DNA from 2 places in the Burkholderia sp. JP2-270 genome. Region 1 is predicted to be linked to the other one. Evidence: riboswitches for the same ligand, from Rfam matches in the RefSeq annotation. Region 1 holds a riboswitch; the other holds the start of a gene.
The links. Region 1 has a riboswitch for manganese ahead of DM992_RS27665 (sodium:calcium antiporter). Riboswitches for the same ligand answer to the same signal wherever they lie in the genome.
Positions count from the first base shown of each region.

Region 1 (4,866 bases):
CGGACGCGCTGCTGCTGATGTCGACGGTGCCGTTCGCGCTGGTCGGCGGCTTCTGGCTCGTGTGGGGGCTCGGCCATGCGGTGTCCGTCGCGACGTCGGTGGGTTTCATCGCGCTCGCGGGCGTGGCCGCCGAATTCGGCGTCGTGATGCTGCTGTACCTGAAGGGTGCGCTGACGCGCCGGCTCGACGCCGGCGAACCGCTGACCGATGCGCTGCTGCTCGACGCGATTCGCGAAGGCGCGGTGCTGCGCGTGCGGCCCAAGGCGATGACGGTCGCCGTCGTGCTCGCCGGCCTCGTGCCGATCATGGTCGGGCACGGCGCCGGCTCCGAAGTCATGCAGCGCATCGCCGCGCCGATGGTCGGCGGCATGGTCACCGCGCCGCTGCTGTCGATGTTCGTCATTCCCGCCGCATGGCTTCTGCTTCAGCGCCGTCATGTGCGGAGCGCGAGCGATGCGCGGCATTTCGATGCAGTTCCTCACGGCATGAACGTGCCGTCCACCCAAACCGGAGAATCCCGATGAAGAAATTGATTGCTACCACCGCTGCCGTTCTCGCGATCGGCGCTTTTGCAACGCCCGCGTTTGCCGCCGGCGACATGTCGGGCATGGACATGTCCGGCATGAAGATGTCGTCCGATGGCCCGGCCGAGTCGAATGCCGCGCTGACCGATGCGGAAGTGAAGAAGGTCGATGCCGCGAGCGGCAAGGTCACGCTGAAGCACGGCGCGCTCGACAACGTCGGGATGCCGCCGATGACGATGACGTTCAAGGCGAAGGACGCGGCCATGCTCGAGCAGGTGCATGTGGGCGACAAGGTCAGGGTCCGGATCGAGAACGTCAACGGCACGCTGACGATCGTCAAGCTGGTGAAGGCATTCTGATCGTCAGGATGCGGGCGTTGTTGCCGCCCGCATCCGTGCAACGATGCACACCGTGCCGGCGCGGCGGACGTTGCCGCGTCCGCCCGTGTGCGCGTGTCGGGCAATGCGCCCGATCCCGGCGTCAGCGCGCCAGCGTCAGGTACAGATACCCCGCATAACCCGCACCGTTCGCCAGCAACGCCCAGATCGCGAGCCCGCGCTTGCGCGCATTGATGCGCAGCCAGGCCGCCGCCGCGAGCGTGACGATCACGCCGGTCAGCACTTCGGGGCGTGGCTCCCACGGCGTCAGCATGATGCCGATCGCCGGCAGCAGCGTGCCCTGGAACACCATCGCGCCGGTGATGTTGCTGAACGCGAGCGTGTCCTTCTTGCGGCGGATCCACAGCACGCTGTTGACCTTCTCCGGCAATTCCGTGGCAATCGGCACGATGATCAGCGACAGCAGCAGCGCCGATATGCCGAGCACGTGCGACACGCCCTCCACGCCGTGAATGAAACCCTTCGCACCGCCGACCAGCAGCGCGACGCCGAGCAGCAACTGCAGCGCGATGGTCGCCAGGTTGGTCGGCAGGCCCGTGCGCGCCAGGAACATCGTATGCGGCGCCTCGGTGCCGTGCCCGGCATCGACAAGCTGGCTCGACGCACGGAACGTCATCACGACGTACATCGCGTAGATGCCGACCAGCATCGCGGAAAGCAGCGCGCGCACGGCCCAGTTGTGATGCGGGACGAACATCGCCGCGGTCGCCAGCGAGAACGCGGCCAGGAAGTAGTTCATGTCGCGCACGAAACCCGTGCGTTCGGGCGCGATCGTGCCGCGCAGCCCGCGCGAGCGGATCACGGCAAGCGTCATCAGGAAGGTGGTGAGCGTCGCGAGCATCAGCGGCGCGCCGAGAATCGCGCCGACGCCGATTTCCTCGTTCACCGCCTGGTTCGCCGTGCCGCCGGCCAGCGCGAGCAGCGGCACCATCGTTTCGGGCAGCGCGGTGCCGACGGCCGCGAACAGCGAACCGGTCACGCCTTCGGAAATCTTCAGACGTTCGCCGAGATGTTCGAGCGCATTGGTGAAGACTTCGGCGGCCACGAGGATCACGATCAGCATGAACGCCAGTTCGACGAACATGAAAGTCATGCGATACCTCCGCAGGCTGGTGCGTAGAGGTTGATGGGGCGCGGGGGAACGGCTGGGAGGAACATGGGGACTCCGTGGTCGGACGCTGACGAACCATGGCACATCCGCCGACGTCCGACCAGGAACGACGCGATGTGCCCATGGTCTCGCCAGACCGACTCGGCCGAACGCGCCACGGCCGAAAGCCGAGTGTGTTGACGCGTTCGCTTTCCGCGGGGCGGAAAGCAGGCTACTCCCCAAAGACGAAGGGCAGTCTAGCGGAGCGGATTTCTTTCGACAAGCCTTCGTCCCGAAAAGTGTTTCTTCGCGGATTTCGGTGGATGTCGCTGTCCGACCACGAGCCGCCCTTCATGCCAACTATCGTGTACGACCGTTACCTGATCGTGAACGGCCGTTGACACGCCTCCTGGTCCTTGGCGCCCGTGCCTGCTTTATCACATATCGGCAGCCGGTATTTTGCAATTCCCGTAAAGGACTGCTCCGGAATCGACTGCTAATCGCGATCGATCTCGGGCCGTTATCTGCAAGTATTCCGTCGAAGCTGCACTCTGCAGAGTGCAGCTTCACACCTTCTCCTACCCATTGGTCAATCTGCAAGGTCGGTAAGCACATGAAGCTGTCATTTGCGCAGAAACTCTGGTTGCCACTCATCCTGAGCCTGCTGTGTCTCGCCGGAATATCGATCTACAACGCTTACCAGACTCGAGAAATGCGGCTGGAGGAGCGCAAGGCAGACCTGAAACACGCATCGGAGATCGCGCTGAGTGTGGTCAAGACCTTTGGCGACCAGGCTGCCGCCGGCGCGATGCCGGTAGCGGAAGCCCAGAAGCGGGCCTTGGACAGCGTCCGGAATATGCGGTACGGCGAAGAAGGTTATTTCGTGATCCTCAATTCGCAGCCGACGGTGCTGATGAACCCTGCAAAACCGGAACTGGAAGGCAAGGACGTCGGCGATTTCAAGGATCCGAACGGCGTCTACTTCTTCAGGGACACGGTCGCCATCATCAAGCACGCCGGTCGGGGTTTTACCGCGTATTCCTTTCCGAAACTGGGGAGAACCGAAGCCTCTCCGAAAATCGTCTACAACGTGTCCTATCAGCCGTGGGACTGGATTCTCATGACGGGGCTTTATGTCGACGACCTCGATGCTGCATTCCGCTCGACGCTGTACCAGAGCCTCGGGATTCTGGTGGCACTGGCCGGCGCCCTGTCGGTTGTCGTGTTGCTGCTCAACCGCGGCATCTTGCGCTCACTGGGCGGTGAGCCGTCCTATGCCGCCGAGATTGCAAACCGGATCGCAGGCAACGATCTGACCGCCGTGGTGAAGACCGCACCGGGCGACCGCTCGAGCCTGCTTTTTTCGATGAAGCGCATGCAGGAGCAGCTCACGCTGACGATCGGCACGATCAAGGTTTCGGCCGAATCGATCGCCACCGCCACGCACCAGATTGCGGCGGGCAACCAGGACCTGTCGCAGCGCACCGAAGAGCAGGCCGCGTCGCTCGAGGAAACGGCGGCCAGCATGGAGCAATTGACCTCTACCGTCACCCAGAATGCCGACAATGCCAGCCAGGCCAGCCAACTCGCCGCGCAGGCTGCCCAGGCGGCGGAGCAGGGCGGCACTGTCGTGTCACGCGTGGTGGAAACCATGGATGGCATCAACGCCAGCTCGGACAAGATCGCCAACATTGTCGGCATCATCGAGGGCATCGCGTTCCAGACCAATATCCTCGCGCTGAATGCGGCTGTCGAAGCGGCGCGGGCGGGTGAGCAGGGACGGGGTTTCGCGGTGGTCGCGTCGGAAGTACGTTCGCTGGCACAGCGCTCCTCGGCGGCGTCCAAGGAAATCAAGGAGCTGATCCACGATTCCGTGGAACGCGTGCAGGCAGGTGCCGGCCATGTACGGGAAGCGGGTGCGAAGATGCGCGAGATAACGTACGAGATCAGGCGCGTGACGGACATCATGGGGGAAATCACAGCCGCATCACGGGAACAGAGCAAGGGTATCGGCCAGGTCAACCAGGCCGTCACGCAGATGGACGAAGTCACGCAGCAGAACGCGGCGCTGGTCGAACAGTCGGCCGCCGCCGCCAGCTCGCTCGAGTCGCAGGCGAACGATCTGAAGGCGTCCGTTTCAATGTTCAGACTGAACGCGTCACGCGACGCCGAAGTCAGCCGCCCTGTCGCGCAAACGCACACGACTGCGGCTCCGACACGCGCCCGGGCCCCAGCCGGGTCAGCCCCGGATCGGCCCGCACCGCAGCCCGTTCTGGCAGCGCAAACCGCCGTGGCTGGAGAATGGGACAGCTTTTAGGCGGCCATCCCGCGTCACGAGTGGGAGCGAGCCGTGCGGGGCGGCGCCGGCACGGAAGGTTCGCATGCGTCTTCGCGAGAGTTGAAGAAGCCGGAGACGACGCCAGTCATTCGCGCAACGAACTCCCTGGATGCGACGGATGCCCGCTTGGCATCCGCGAGACCTTGACTCAAAGGGAATCGTTCAAGATTGAATACAAGAGCACCGTTGCCCGGCCCCGCCGACGATCAACCGACGTCGGACAGCAAAGCCGCCACACCGGAATACGTCTACCTCGGGCGGCAGCCGATTCTGGACCGTAGCGGAGTATTGAACGCATTCGAACTGCTGTTCCGCTCCGGGACAGCCAATCTCGCCCGAATCACGGATGACGCCGCTGCCACTGCGCAGGTCATCGAGAGACTCATCGGCGATATTGGCCTCAACGCTGCGCTGGGCGATCGCACCGGCTATGTGAACGTCGACCGGACGGTGCTGATGTCCGACATCGTCCGGTTGTTGCCGCGTGAACGCTTCGTACTCGAAATCCTCGAAACC
Region 1 covers NZ_CP029825.1:2,121,519-2,126,384, forward strand. Annotated here, with positions in the region: gene DM992_RS27655 (efflux RND transporter permease subunit) at 1-524, shown strand, start outside; gene DM992_RS27660 (copper-binding protein) at 515-883, shown strand; gene DM992_RS27665 (sodium:calcium antiporter) at 1,005-2,015, opposite strand; yybP-ykoY riboswitch at 2,087-2,265, opposite strand; gene DM992_RS27670 (methyl-accepting chemotaxis protein) at 2,626-4,329, shown strand; gene DM992_RS27675 (EAL domain-containing protein) at 4,537-4,866, shown strand, end outside.

Region 2 (4,866 bases), on a different replicon from region 1:
ACCGGATCGACCACGGCGTGCGCAGCATCGAGGACGCGGCGCTCGTCGAACGCCTCGCGCGCACGCGCACGGCGCTCACCGTCTGCCCGCTGTCGAACCTGAAGCTGTGCGTGTTCGACGACATGGCGAAGCACACGCTGAAGGCGCTGCTCGACCGCGGCGTCGCGGTAACGATCAACTCCGACGATCCGGCCTATTTCGGCGGCTACGTCAATGAAAACTACTTCGCGACGGCCGAAGGGCTGCGCCTCACCGATGCCGAAGTCCATGCGGTAATCCGCAACGGCTTCGAGGCGTCGTTCGTCGACACTGCGCAGCGCGACGCACTGATCGCGCGCCTCGACGCGTACTGGCAGGCCGCGTGACGGCCCGCATCGAGGTGCGCTAGACAGATGAAACACGGCAACGGCATCCGCTTCGCGACTCCCGGTCCGGCCTTGCGCAGAGCCGAACGCATGAATGCGCCCGGCGCGAACGCGTTCAACGCGTTCGTCGCCCGCGTGGCGGCGGCGCTGTCCGTCGCCGCCGCATCGGTCGCGATCGCCAACGCTGCGAGATTCGCCGGCAATCACGCGATGGCGGCCGCGGCCGCCACGAACGCCTGCGCAATCGCATCCCGCCGCGCCGCACGCAGTATGTCGCGGCGGCTCGCGAAGCGCCGCCCCGCAGCCGCGCGGGCGGTGCCATCCATGCCGTCGCCCGCGCGGCATCGATCGCTTCTTCTGTTCGCCTTACCTTGATGCAGGACCATTCGTCATGACGCAAACCGCTTTTCGTTCCCAACTGCTGACCTTCAACGGCGACCCGGCGCAATCGAGCCAGGCCGCGAACTACGAGACCGACGGCCTCCTGATCGTCGACGACGGCAAGGTCGTCGCGGCCGGTCCGTATGCGCGGCTCGCCGCGACGCTCGCGCGCGACGCGATCGTCCATGACCTGCGCGACAAGCTGATCGTTCCCGGCTTCATCGACACGCACATCCACTATCCGCAGACGGACATGATCGCGTCGCCGGCGCCCGGCCTGCTGCCGTGGCTCGACAAGTACACGTTCCCGACCGAGCGCCAGTTCGGCGATCCCGAGCATGCGCGCGAAGTCGCCGACTTCTTCGTCGACGAACTGCTCGCCTGCGGCACGACGAGCGCGCTCGTCTACTGCACGGTGCACAAGCAGTCGGCCGACGCGCTGTTCGCGGCGAGCGACGCGCGCGACCTGCGGATGATCGCGGGCAAGGTGCTGATGGACCGCAACTGCCCCGAATTCCTGCGCGACACCGCGCAATCGGGTTACGACGACAGCGCCGAGCTGATCGGCCGCTGGCACGGCAAGGGCCGCCAGATGTACGCGATCACGCCGCGCTTCGCGCCGACGTCGACCGAGGCGCAGCTCGAAGCGTGCGGCGAACTCGCGCGCCGCCATCCGGACGTGTTCGTGCAGAGCCACGTCGCGGAAAACGTCGACGAGGTGAAATGGGTGGCCGAGCTGTTCCCCGGCCATCGCAGCTATCTCGACATCTACGACCGCTACGGGCTGCTGCGTCCGCGCGCGGTGTACGGTCACTGCATCCACCTCGACGACGAGGACCGGCGCCGGATGGCCGAGACGCGCACCGTCGTCGCGCACTGCCCGACGTCGAACTTCTTCCTCGGCAGCGGGCTGTTCGATTTCGACAAGGCCGGCGAATACGACGTGCCCGTCACGCTCGCCACCGACGTCGGCGGCGGCACGTCGTTCTCGATGCTGCAGACGATGAACGAAGCGCACAAGGTCGCGCGGCTGTCGGGCCACCACCTGACCGCGACACGGATGTTCTGGCTCGCGACGGCCGGCGCCGCGCAGGCGCTCGATCTCGCCGACACGGTCGGCACGCTCGCGCCGCGCACCGAGGCCGACTTCGTCGTGCTCGATCCGCAGGCCACGCCGCTGCTCGCGCGCCGCACGAAGCGCGCGGATTCGCTCGAGGAGCTGCTGTTCGCGTTCGCGCTGCTCGGCGACGACCGCGCGGTGTACCGCACTTATGCGGCCGGCAAACTCGTCCACGAACGCGGCGCGGCCTGCCGCGCGGCCGCGGCGTAACGGCCCGCCGGACTCCCGTCCCGGCATGCGCGGCGCATCCGCCGTCGCGCATGCCGGACAATCGAAGGTTGCCACGCGCCGACCGCGCCCCGACGCCCTTCGTTGCCCCACCCGACGGCTTTCCCGCCCGCGACACGTCGTGCTAGAATTCGCCGCTCATTGGGGAGTAGCCGCTCCGCTCGATGCCTCGCGCCCCCGGCGCGCATCGTGACGGAGGCGTCCGTCAACAGACTTGGCCGTTCGGCCATGGCGGACGCAGCCACCTAGGCCTGGCGAGACCGATGGTTCACAGTGCGCCGCATCAGGGCCCGGCGCGCCGTGGATCGTCGCTCGCACGCACAACATCGGCCCGCGGAACCCCATACGTGTCCCAAGCCTTCCTGATTTCCACCGGCGCCGTCGCCCTCGCTGAAATCGGCGACAAGACCCAACTGCTTTCCCTCGTGCTGGCCGCGCGCTATCGCAAGCCGGTACCGATCATCCTCGGCGTGCTCGTCGCGACGCTCGTGAACCACGGTTTCGCCGGCGCGCTCGGCGAATGGCTCGGCGCACTCGTCACGCCGTCGATCATGCGCTGGGCGCTCGCGTTCTCGTTCATCGCGATGGGGTTGTGGATCCTCGTGCCGGACAAGCTCGATGCCGACGAAGCCAATGCCAACCGTTCGCGGCTCGGCGTGTTCGGCGCAACCCTGGTCGCGTTCTTCCTCGCGGAAATGGGCGACAAGACGCAGATCGCGACCGTCGCGCTGGCCGCGCGTTTCCAGGACTACATCGGTGTCGTGGCCGGCACGACGTTCGGGATGATGCTCGCGAACGTGCCGGCGATCCTGCTCGGCGACCGCTTCGCGCACCGTCTGCCGACGAAGCTCGTGCACGGGATCGCTGCCGTGCTGTTCGTCGTGCTCGGCGCGCTCGCGCTGCTGGGCGTCGGGGTCTGACGCACGGAGGTGGCCGGCGCGGCCGGGCGGCCACGCCGTTGCTGACCCAGCGTTACTTCGCGACCGCCGCGGCCGAAGCCGGCGCAGCCGGCACTGCACGCTCGTTGGTGGCCGGCGCCGCCGGCCCGCCGCGCTTGTCGACCGGCAGCCGGACCGAGCGGACCGCGCCGTTCGACAGCGGGAAATCGGCAAGCGCGCTGCGCGCAAGGAACGGCATCGCGAACAGCAGCGTGCCGTTGTCGCCGGTCGTGCGCGCGGACACGTTGTAGACCTCCTTGCCCGTCGCGCGCTCGGTGATGCGGATGCCGAGCATATAGTCGAACACCTGGTACGTCTGCGCGACGTAGCCGGCCGGCATCGGCCCCCAGGGCCCCCACGGGCCCCACGGCCCGCGCCGCCAGTACGGCCCCGGCCCGACGAACCAGGGATCGTAGTAGACGGGTTGCGGCACCGTCACGAGATCGCTGCCGACTGCATAGGTCAGCCCGACGAGATACCGCGCCTGCGCCTGCGGCACCTGCCGGAACGCATACGCGGACAGCTCGCTCGCGACGATCGGCTCGTAGGTCGATTGCTCGATGCTGTTCTTCTGCGCCTCGGTGCGCGTAAACGCATAGGTGCGTGTCGCATCGCTGCCGCTCCAGTCGGAGAAAGCCGTGACCTGGGTCGTCACATAGCTGGTGCAGCCCGTCAGCAGCGCCACGCACAGCGCCACCGCCCAGCCCGCACCGCGAGAAATCCATTCGCGTTTCATGTTGATCCTCGTCGATCCGTCACCCGTTCGTCGCACCGCGCGAACCGGACGGGATGCCGATAATACGCGGACTGCCGGACCCGGTAAAAAGTTCGCGCGGCACGCAGCCGCAAGCCTTTGTACAATGGCCCGGTTCGCCCGGCCCGTGCCGCGGGCCCGTCCCCCACTCCACCGATCTCGACGACCATGTCCGACAACGCCTCCTCCACCGTGATCCGCCGCGCCGACTACACGCCGCCGGCCTTCCTCATCGATTCCGTCGCGCTCGAATTCGATCTCGCGCCGGCCCGCACGATCGTCAGGAATACGATGCGCGTGCGCCGCAATCCGGACGCCGCGCCCGCGCCGCACCTGGAGTTGATGGGCGAAGCGCTCGAATTCCTCGGCGCACGGCTGGATGGTGCGCCGCACGGCGCCGTGCGCGCGCACGAGCACGGGCTGACCGTCGAGAACGTCCCCGAGGCTTTCGAGCTGACGCTCGAAAGCGCATGCGCGCCCGACCAGAATACGACGTTGTCGGGCCTGTACGTGTCGAGCGGCAACTTCTTCACGCAATGCGAAGCCGAAGGCTTCCGCCGCATCACCTACTTCCTCGACCGCCCCGACGTGATGGCGTCGTACACGGTCACGCTGCGCGCCGACAAGGCCGCGTACCCGGTGCTGCTGTCGAACGGCAACCTCGTCGATTCGGGCGACCTGCCCAACGGCCGCCACTTCGCGAAATGGGAAGACCCGTTCCGCAAGCCCAGCTACCTGTTCGCGCTCGTCGCGGGCAAGCTCGTCGCGATCGAGGAAAAGATCACGACCGGCTCGGGCAAGGAGAAACTGCTGCAGGTGTGGGTCGAGCCGGCCGATCTCGACAAGACGCGTCACGCAATGGATTCGCTGATCCACTCGATCCGCTGGGACGAAAAGCGCTTCGGCCTCGAGCTCGATCTCGACCGCTTCATGATCGTCGCGGTCGGCGACTTCAACATGGGCGCGATGGAAAACAAGGGGCTCAACATCTTCAACACGAAGTACGTGCTGGCGAACCCAGAGACCGCGACCGACACCGACTTCGCGAACATCGAATCGGTGGTCGGCCACGAGTACTTC
Region 2 covers NZ_CP029824.1:3,501,106-3,505,971, forward strand. Annotated here, with positions in the region: gene DM992_RS16525 (adenosine deaminase) at 1-365, shown strand, start outside; gene DM992_RS16530 (hypothetical protein) at 393-740, shown strand; gene guaD (guanine deaminase) at 757-2,076, shown strand; yybP-ykoY riboswitch at 2,226-2,363, shown strand; gene DM992_RS16545 (TMEM165/GDT1 family protein) at 2,442-3,014, shown strand; gene DM992_RS16550 (DUF4136 domain-containing protein) at 3,067-3,768, opposite strand; gene pepN (aminopeptidase N) at 3,955-4,866, shown strand, end outside.
Region 2: it holds a riboswitch for manganese, as region 1 does, so the genes downstream of both, DM992_RS16545 (TMEM165/GDT1 family protein) here and DM992_RS27665 (sodium:calcium antiporter) in region 1, are expected to answer to the same signal.